Regions from separate parts of the Ruegeria sp. HKCCD3925 genome, predicted to be linked through region 2. Evidence: riboswitches for the same ligand, from Rfam matches in the RefSeq annotation. Region 2 holds a riboswitch; the other holds the start of a gene.

The links. Region 2 has a riboswitch for cobalamin ahead of AC2TEM_RS16135 (energy-coupling factor ABC transporter permease). Riboswitches for the same ligand answer to the same signal wherever they lie in the genome.
Region 1: another riboswitch for cobalamin. It lies ahead of AC2TEM_RS18115 (hypothetical protein); the one in region 2 lies ahead of AC2TEM_RS16135 (energy-coupling factor ABC transporter permease).

Annotation. Positions count from the first base shown of each region.
Region 1 covers NZ_JBWVBI010000008.1:50,413-54,902, reverse strand. Annotated here, with positions in the region: gene AC2TEM_RS18125 (DNA polymerase III subunit gamma/tau) at 1-1,262, opposite strand, end outside; gene AC2TEM_RS18120 (phosphatase domain-containing protein) at 1,435-1,935, shown strand; gene AC2TEM_RS18115 (hypothetical protein) at 1,940-2,347, opposite strand; cobalamin riboswitch at 2,439-2,659, opposite strand; gene AC2TEM_RS18110 (alpha/beta fold hydrolase) at 2,781-3,638, shown strand; gene rsgA (ribosome small subunit-dependent GTPase A) at 3,675-4,490, opposite strand, start outside.
Region 2 covers NZ_JBWVBI010000006.1:211,093-215,582, reverse strand. Annotated here, with positions in the region: gene AC2TEM_RS16150 (heavy metal translocating P-type ATPase) at 1-347, opposite strand, end outside; gene AC2TEM_RS16145 (hypothetical protein) at 534-806, shown strand; gene AC2TEM_RS16140 (L,D-transpeptidase) at 848-1,510, opposite strand; cobalamin riboswitch at 1,726-1,938, shown strand; gene AC2TEM_RS16135 (energy-coupling factor ABC transporter permease) at 2,015-2,698, shown strand; gene AC2TEM_RS16130 (transglutaminase-like cysteine peptidase) at 2,804-3,427, opposite strand.

The DNA.
Region 1 (4,490 bases), on a different contig from region 2:
GATGCGGCATAGGCCGGTCGGGCCACAGCCTGTGGCGCGGAAATAGCATGTCCAGGCGCACCGATTCCCTTGCCGGGGCCACCATTGGGCGGCGGAGGCGTATCTTGCAGACGCTTGATCAGCTCCTCCGGGCTAGGCAAGTCGGCCACATGGGTCAGGCGGATCACGGCCATTTCCGCAGCCATCATTGCGTTGGGTGCGGCGGAAACTTCCTCAAGCGCTTTCAGCAGCATTTGCCACATGCGTGTAAGGACTCGCATGGGCAGAGCCTCGGCCATTTGTTGACCTCGGGCGCGTTCGTCGGGGGAAACGGTGGGATCTTCGGCGGCATCCGGGGTGATCTTGACCACCGAAACCCAATGCGTGATTTCAGCCAGATCGCGTAAGACGGCGAGTGGATCAGCCCCTTCGGCATATTGCCCGCTCAGCTCGGTCAACGCGCCTGCAGCATCGCCGCGCAGGATCATATCCATCAGATCCAGCACCCGGCCCCGATCGGCCAGCCCCAGCATCGCGCGCACCTGATCCGCGCTGGTTTCACCGGCCCCGTGCGAGATCGCCTGATCCAGCAGTGAGGTCGCATCGCGCGCCGATCCCTCGGCGGCCCGGGTGATCAACGATAACGCATCCTCGGCAATCTGTGCCCCTTCGGCACCTGCAATTTTGCGCAGCAGTCCGATCATATCCTCCGGCTCGATCCGGCGCAGATCAAAGCGCTGGCAACGGGACAGGACGGTCACCGGGACCTTGCGAATCTCGGTGGTGGCAAAGATGAACTTCACGTGTTCGGGGGGTTCTTCCAGCGTCTTGAGCAGCGCGTTGAAAGCGCTGGTCGACAGCATGTGAACCTCGTCGATGATATAGATCTTGTAGCGCGCGGACGCAGCGCGATAGCGGACGCTGTCGATGATCTCGCGGATGTCATTAACACCGGTGCGGCTGGCGGCGTCCATCTCCATCACATCGACATGGCGGCCCTCCATGATGGCTACGCAGTGTTCACATTGACCGCAGGGTTCGGTGGTAGGGCCGCCGCTGCCATCGGGACCGATGCAGTTCATACCCTTGGCTATGATCCGAGCGGTCGTCGTCTTGCCGGTACCGCGGATGCCGGTCATGATGAAGGCCTGCGCGATCCGGTCCGCCTCGAAGGCGTTTTTCAGAGTGCGCACCATGGCGTCCTGACCGACCAGATCGGCAAAGGTTTCGGGGCGGTATTTGCGGGCAAGAACCTGGTAGGCGGGGCTGGGCGTCTCGGTCATGTCTGCTCTGTCGGATTCGCGTTACGCCGCAGCGTAGAGGCCCTCGCCGCCCGCGTCCACAGCCAGCCGGGACGATTTTCATTTTGGAATGCGTGGGTATGCGGCTAAAATCCACTCTATTCTATTTACTGGACCAGTATGATGTTGGGTGAAGTTTGTTTGGGGGGAGATAATGTCGCAACTGGTGGTTTATGCGTTGCAGGTTGGCGGAGGCACCTTGGCCTTGTCCTCGATGCCTGGGCGTGGAGGAACGTATACAGAAGACCTTGATCTTATCGCAGACTGGAAGCCCGGGCTTGTGATCTCGATGACGACTGAGGTTGAGATGATTCAAGATGGCTCGCGGAATTTTGGCGCTGATATTCAGGGGCGTGCCAGCAGATGGGTGCATTTGCCGATCGAAGATTTTGGCACGCCACCCAAGGAGATTGTGGAGCGCTGGCCCCGCGTTGGCGCGACCGCACGTCAGGCGTTGTCAGGTGGTGGCCGTGTGCTAGTGCATTGCCGTGGTGGCTGTGGCCGATCCGGGATGGTGGTTCTGCGTCTGATGGTTGAATGCGGTGAACGGCCTGAGACGGCATTGAAGCGATTGCGTACGGTGCGTCCTTGCGCAGTCGAGACAAATGCCCAGATGCTTTGGGCCGTTGAACCGGCCCGTGTTCAAGCCGTTTGACGGCTTAGACACCAAAATGTGGCGAGATTTCGCCACCGTTGTGCTGCACCAGAAGCGAAGCCTCAAGCATGGCGCAAGGAGGATTCCTTAGCAGGTCTGCGGGTAGGCTGCTGTACTCGGTTCCGAACATCATGTCTGCGTAGTCATCCAGCCGGCCGGTATCGATTTCAGGATCGGTTCCGCAGAATACGCGTATCTGGTCGCATTGGGCGCGAAAGCGGGCGGTGCATCCTTCCGGGCAGTGCGACAGATCTATGGTGCCTTCAATCTCAAACTCAGTTTTCGTGACCGGTTTTGTGGCGGACATGGCCTGCGTCAGAGCCCGCGCCATCTGTGCCAATGCGGGGCAAGGTGCGCCAGTACGTTGGCACACGGTCGCCGCGAATTCGTGTGTTTTGGTCTTCCAGATCATCAATGCGCCCTCCGCGCGCAAGGCAAGGGCGTGGCACAGGTTGGTCGTTGCGGAGCACGATCAAACCCGTCCCGGACACCCCGCCCGAGTTTCGGTTCTACATCCGATGGCAGGTCTCCTGACTTGCGGGTCATCGCTTTGCCGACCTTCCCAACCTTCAAGGCCAGTGGTATCTCGGCATTGCTCTCCGCTTACAGTTGCGGGGGCAGTCTCGGACTAGGTTCTTTCCGGATTTATCCGGGCAGAACCGCACCGTGTTCCCTTTTCATCCCGGCCCGATTGGGCGCGAGAACCATCGCGACATGGCTATCGGCTGCGCCGTGCCCGAGTCAAGAAGATTGCGTCAGGCAAGTGACGTACGGTCCAGCCACGTCAACCTTGACTTGAGGCGCTTCGGGTGAACTGATCAGTTCAGTCGGTATTGGAGGGCACCATGTTGGACACGCAGCAGGCGGTTGTGACCGAGGATTTTCAGATCCCGTCCGACCCGGCAATGTTGTCGGCGCGGCTTTACCGTCCGGTTGCCGACCCCGAAAAGGTGGTCGTCATAAACGGTGCGACTGGGGTGCCAAGGGATTACTATCAGCACTTCGCCCGGTGGCTCGCCGAAGAACAGGGCATGGCCTGCCTGACTTACGATTACCGGGATTTTGGTCACTCTTTGGTGGGTTCACAAAAGCGGTCAAATGTCACCATGGCCGATTGGGCGTTGATCGACATTCCAGCCGCCCGGGCCGAGATGCGCCGACGGTTTCCGCAGGCCAAGCTATGGAGCATAGGTCATTCCTTGGGCGGAATGTTTGGCCCGATCCAACCCGATATCGATCAGATTGACAGGATGATCTGTGTCTGTTCGGGTCTGGTAACGCTGGCGGATCACCCTTGGCCTTATCGCGCTTTGGCGGCGTTGTTCTGGTTTGGTCACGCGCCGCTGGTGGTCAAGGCGCTTGGCTACCTGCCCGGACGGTTGGTCGGGTTTGGATCGGACCTGCCTGCCCAAGTCTATTGGCAATGGCGCAAATGGTGCACCGCCCCCAAAAGCTATGTGCCAGAGATCGGCACGACACTGCCCGCCGCCCGCTGGGAAGACTTGGGCAAACGTGTCGATCTGTTTACCTTCGCAGATGATGAAATGGTGCCGCCGGATGCTGTCTGGCGTCTTGCCGATCTCTATGGACCCAAAGCCGGGCGCCATCTGCTTGCACCAAGCGAATTCGGAGTATCCAAGATCGGCCATATCGGTGCATTCGCAAGACGGAATGCGGCAGTCTGGCCTAGGCTGATCGCCTGATAGCGCTGGGCACCGGTAGGCCGGTGCCCAGCTTCGTTATAGCCCTTTACGGGATTTTTTCTCGTGCATCACGCTGCGCACCATCTTGCCGAACGCCTTGTCGCGGGCGCGGGCCTGCGCCACCGAAGCGGAATTGTGTTGGTCTTCGCGCCGCAGCTTGCGCCAGCGGTCCAGCCGCGCGGGATCAAGTGTGCCGGCGTCAATTGCAGCCTGTACCGCACATCCGGGCTCAGTCTCGTGCTGACAATCCGAGAAGCGGCAATTCAGGCTGAGGTCTGAGATGTCCGAGAACACCTCATCCAACCCCTCTTGTGCATCTAGCAGACGTAACGCGCGCATGCCGGGCGTATCGATCAGCCAGCCGCCATTGCGCATGCGATGCAAGGCGCGTGCCGTTGTTGTGTGCCTGCCGCGCGCATCGTCTTCGCGAATACCTGCGGTGGCCTGATCCTGCCCCGTCATCCCGTTGGCGAGCGTCGTTTTCCCAACGCCGGATGATCCAAGCAAGGCGCTGGTTTGTCCTTTCGGACACCACGACAGAACTTGTTCGAGACCGCCGTGATCCAGCGCGTTGACCGCAAGTACCGTCAGAAACGGGGCGAGCGATTGGGCCTGATCTACATAAAGGCTCGGATCATCGCACATGTCCGACTTGGTCAGAACGACCACCGGATAGCAGCCTGCCTGATGCGCCAGCGCAAGATACCGCTCCAAACGTGGCAGATTGAAATCGGCGTTGCAGGAACTGACGATGAACAGCACATCAACATTTGCAGCGATCAGCTGCGCTGCTGCCCCTGTACCTGCGGCCCGGCGCTGCAGCAGGCTGCGCCGGGCCAGCACGCGGCGTAT
Region 2 (4,490 bases):
TGGTCCTGGGCGGCATTTCCGTCATCCCATGGTTTGGCGGTCATACCAGTACTGGCAACCAGCATCATGACATCTTCGTCAGATAACTTGGAAGCACTTTCAAGAAGCGTCATCCGACCGTTGATCACATCAAATGCGAGATGCTCTTCACCACCTGCTTTCGGGCCGACGACACGGTTCAGGATCGCCACCTCTTCGGCGCAATCAAGGCCAGAGACCTGAAAGCTTCTACCACCTTCAGGAATTGGACCGGCGGGGGCGATGTCGCCACACCCGCCACTACCGCATGCGTGGTGACCATGTTTGTTTTCGTGGCCATGGTCGTGGCTATGGGTATCGGATGACATGATTGGACCTCAAGAATCTCTATGGTCCTTTGTAAATAGTTCCTACAGTAACTAGAGCTTCAATACCTTTTATATTTTTTTCATCCGGGTTCTTGGCCTGCGATATTGTTAGTTCATTTCGTCTTGCGGGCCGGCCGTGTGGATGCAATCTAATTGCAGATGACGCAAAAAATTTGGAATAGATCAATGCAGAAACGGATCGCAATTACCATCACGTTAGTCTCGATTACGGCTGGTTGCTCAGCCCAGTTCACTGGGGCCAAAAGCAAAGCATTTGAACCAGGCAACGTGCCAGATTCGGTCGTAGCGCTGGCAGGGCCGGCGCAGGATTTGACCACAGCGCGCCTCCTGCCCGAAGACAATTGCTTTTGGTATGAGCACAGCGGACCCGTCGAGACGACATTGGTACCATTGCGCGCGACGAATGGCGCTCCGATCTGCATTGCGCGCGACGCCTGATCGAAATGAGGGCAGCGACGTCCATGTACGCTGCCCAATATTCATGAGCGGGCTGTGACGCTATCTTCGGCAGAGTATAGGAAAGCGGTCGAGCCGGTTTTCACGTTTGGGTAGAGGTCATTGATATGAGCCATGATCATTCGCACACATCCAGAACTTGCGCGACCGCCGATGCTTCTTGGCTCAGGCGTGCCGTGAATTCTGAGATATGTGTCTCGGTCTCCAACGTATAGATAAAGGGCACGAGAGCCGAGAGCATTATTCGGCCCGGGCTCCATGCCATTCCGGAATTCCGCGTATTCGGGGTTGCGCTCGATCATTGAAGCGGTTGGTGTCCAGTGTGGCCATTCGACCTTTCGGCGGATAACATAGGTGCCGGGCTCGTAAAGGTTCCCGCGCGCGATCGCTACGCCATAGCGCATTGCGGTCCCGCCTTCTTCGATATGATAGAGATAGCGCGCGACGGCATCCACATGGATGTCACCTGGAACCAAACCATCATTTGCCGCGACGCGTCTTGGTAAAAAACGGTCATGAACACCCCACGGATTTGAGGTCATTGGATCGTAACCAATTGGCGTGACCTGACTGTCCCAATAGGTCTTCTGCGATGCGGTTGGCCAGGTTTTGGCGATCAATGGACTGGCCGCAGACGCCGAGAACAGCGCTGTGGTGGATTGAATGAAATGGCGCCTTGTAAGCATAGGTCTCGTCCTGGTTCACAAGTTTAACGTATTTGGATCGCACTATCGCGAATTAATCCGAATCTTAAAGCCTCTAGCAGCTAGAGCTTCAAGAGGTTTCAGGTAACGCTTGGTTTACCCTGTCGATCAAGTGACCGGTTGCGTGAATCCTGCTTCGGTCGAGTTTACATTGGAATAGGTCGCAAAGACAATTGACACAGGCGAAGCCGCCATTGTAGCGGTGAATTGTTTTCGGTTCCTGATGGCGGAAGCCAAAAGGATTAAAAGGGAATACGGTTCGGTGTTTTCAATGGCGCCAATTCCGTAACTGCCCCCGCAACTGTGAGCGGAGAGCGATGCCAAGACACCACTGGTTCGTAATGGAACCGGGAAGGTTGGCGGAGCGAGCACCCGCGAGTCAGGAGACCTGCCGTAAAGCGCCGGGCTATGCCCAGACTGAACCTGTCGGCCTTACGGTCGATTCAACCTGACAAGCCGCCGGGTGAGGCGGTAGGGAGAAAGAACATGCATATCGAACCGGGCATCGTGAATGGTGCCAAAATCGCGCTTTCCTATGTTACCGCCGCAGGTGCGGCTACTTACGCAGCGAAAGAAACGTTTTCCACATTGCGTGCGAATGGACCTGCATCTTTTGTTATGCGCTCGGTGCTCGCCACCGTTGGGGTTTTCCTTTTCTTCGAAGTCCTGCCGCATTTCCCGGTTGGTGTCTCTGAAGTCCACTTCATCCTGGGGTCGACGCTGTTTCTGCTTCTCGGTGCTGCACCCGCGGCTTTTGGATTGGCAGCTGGTCTCCTGATTCAGGGTGTGTTTTTTGCCCCGTTCGATCTTCCGCAATACTTCATCAACCTGACCACCCTGCTGGTGCCGCTGTTTGCGCTACAAGCACTGGCCAGCCGCATCATCGCACCCGGCACAGCATATGTTGACCTCAAATATGGCCAAGCTCTTGCGCTGAGTGCGACGTATCAGGGAGGAGTAGTCGCATGGGTTGGGTTCTGGGCCTTCTACGGCCAGGGTTTCGGCGCAGAAACCATGGCGTCGGTTCTGTCCTTTGGCGGCGCTTATATGCTGGTAATTGTCATTGAGCCGATTGCTGATCTGGCAGTACTTGCGGCAGCCAAGGCAATGCGCGGTTTGAACAGTACAGGTCTGGTGACTCCGCGTTTGTACAACGCTGCGAAAGCTTGACCAAAGTTTGAAGCGGTGTCCTAAACTTGGGTTGCCGCGAAACAACCAGTAGTCGCAGGACCAAAATTTTATTGTGGCGCGTCTCGAAGGCGCGCCACATTGTTTTTAGCCGCTGGAAACCTGCACCCAACGATCAGGGTGATTTGGGTCCTGTATTCGTAGGAAAAGATACCTCGTTTCCTTCCAAGATTTGATCCTGTTGGTGACGTTGTCCAGAATCAAATCGCCTTCACTCGAGCGATAAACTAAAACTGCATGGCCACTGCGATTGGTGTCTAAGACAGTTGCAATAAGTAGCTTCGTAGGATCCAAGCCGTTCTGCATTAGTTCAAACTTCTTTTGCAAAGCGAAATCTTCGCAATCCCCTGACCCCTGCATTGGTAGTGTCCAGTATTCCTTTGTCCCGTATTGGTTTTGATCCGAAACGGCGCGGATCCTCCGATTGACGCGCAAGTTAATCGCTTTAACGATCTGTTTCTCCCGCGCTTCTGGCAGACCAGAAGTACGAGTATTCGCGCACGCCCACGAATAATCTTTGCAGAGTGATTTGGCACCCGATGGCGCCTGAACCTCTCTATCTAGTTTGATCCAGGGAAGCTCAGAAGCTTGCAATGAAGCGGCGGAGACAAGGTAGCTGCATATGATACAGGCCAACGATAGATAAACTGGTAACCTTTCCGAGATTTTTTTCTGAGCGGAAGTAGGTTTTGTCATATCTGCTTTCCCCATACTCGTTTCTCCTGGGTATCTGAAGCTACCGAGCCAAGAGAACTCTATTTCAATCTTTTATGTTCATCGACGCATTACAACAGCTTATTCAATTTAAAATGCAGAGCAGCAAAGTTCGCGAGCGCGCAGTTTTAAGTCGTGATTGCATGGGTGAGCTTAATTGAGATTCTTGCAGCGGCATATAAGAATGCCGACTAGTAGTTCTGGGTTGGAAACGCTTGAGGTTTGTGGCGGATTTGGATGACGCGATTCACTGATTTGTTTATGTTTTGGCATCGATCGAGTTTAAGGCCAGTGACGTTGAACAGTTTCCTGTTGAAGGTCACACTTATCTTACCCAACCGTCATAGTCGGACTACACTGTAATGAATGTTCGAAATCAGATGAAACTTCGAAGTCGGACATCTACTAAATATGACCCTTAGTATTATACTTCAATCCAAACCCACCATTTAGGACTACCGCAGGCAGTTTCGTTTGATCCGGCTTCCCTTTCGGATAATCAGAGCTGAATTGCAGTTCAGACAGCGATGCAGCTTGTCGCAGCTAATCTGCAATGTGGTGAACGCCGGGGCGAGGTGAGGCTATTCGATGGGGGTGGTGCGGCCTCGGCCCTGCCCGATAGGGTTGCCCGAGTGAGAGGGCAGTGCCCTCCCCGTGACGGTCTAGGGCGTTTGGTTTGCATAATCCCTGCTGGTCCAAGAAAGGGAAGCGACGGAGAGGATGAACGCCACCAAATTCGATTGTTACATATTGCTAAACTGCAAAAATGACAGCCGACCCAATTCTGCCGTTTAACGCGACATGTGAATGCTGCAGCGCGGCCCGTCGAACCTTCCACTCGGTGCTTGTGCGAGATCATGGATTGATTGAAGTGGCGATACGCGCACCAAAGCTGCCCTATGCAGGAGCGGCTGTTGCTGACTCAGTATTCGCTCGCGGAGACAACGCTGCCATCGCGGAAGTATCGCGTGTGTCAGTAGAGCCCTCATTCAAAGCACCTTGTTTACTTACGTTTGAAACAGCCCGTTCGCCACAGCCAAGTGCGATATCCGTAATAGCG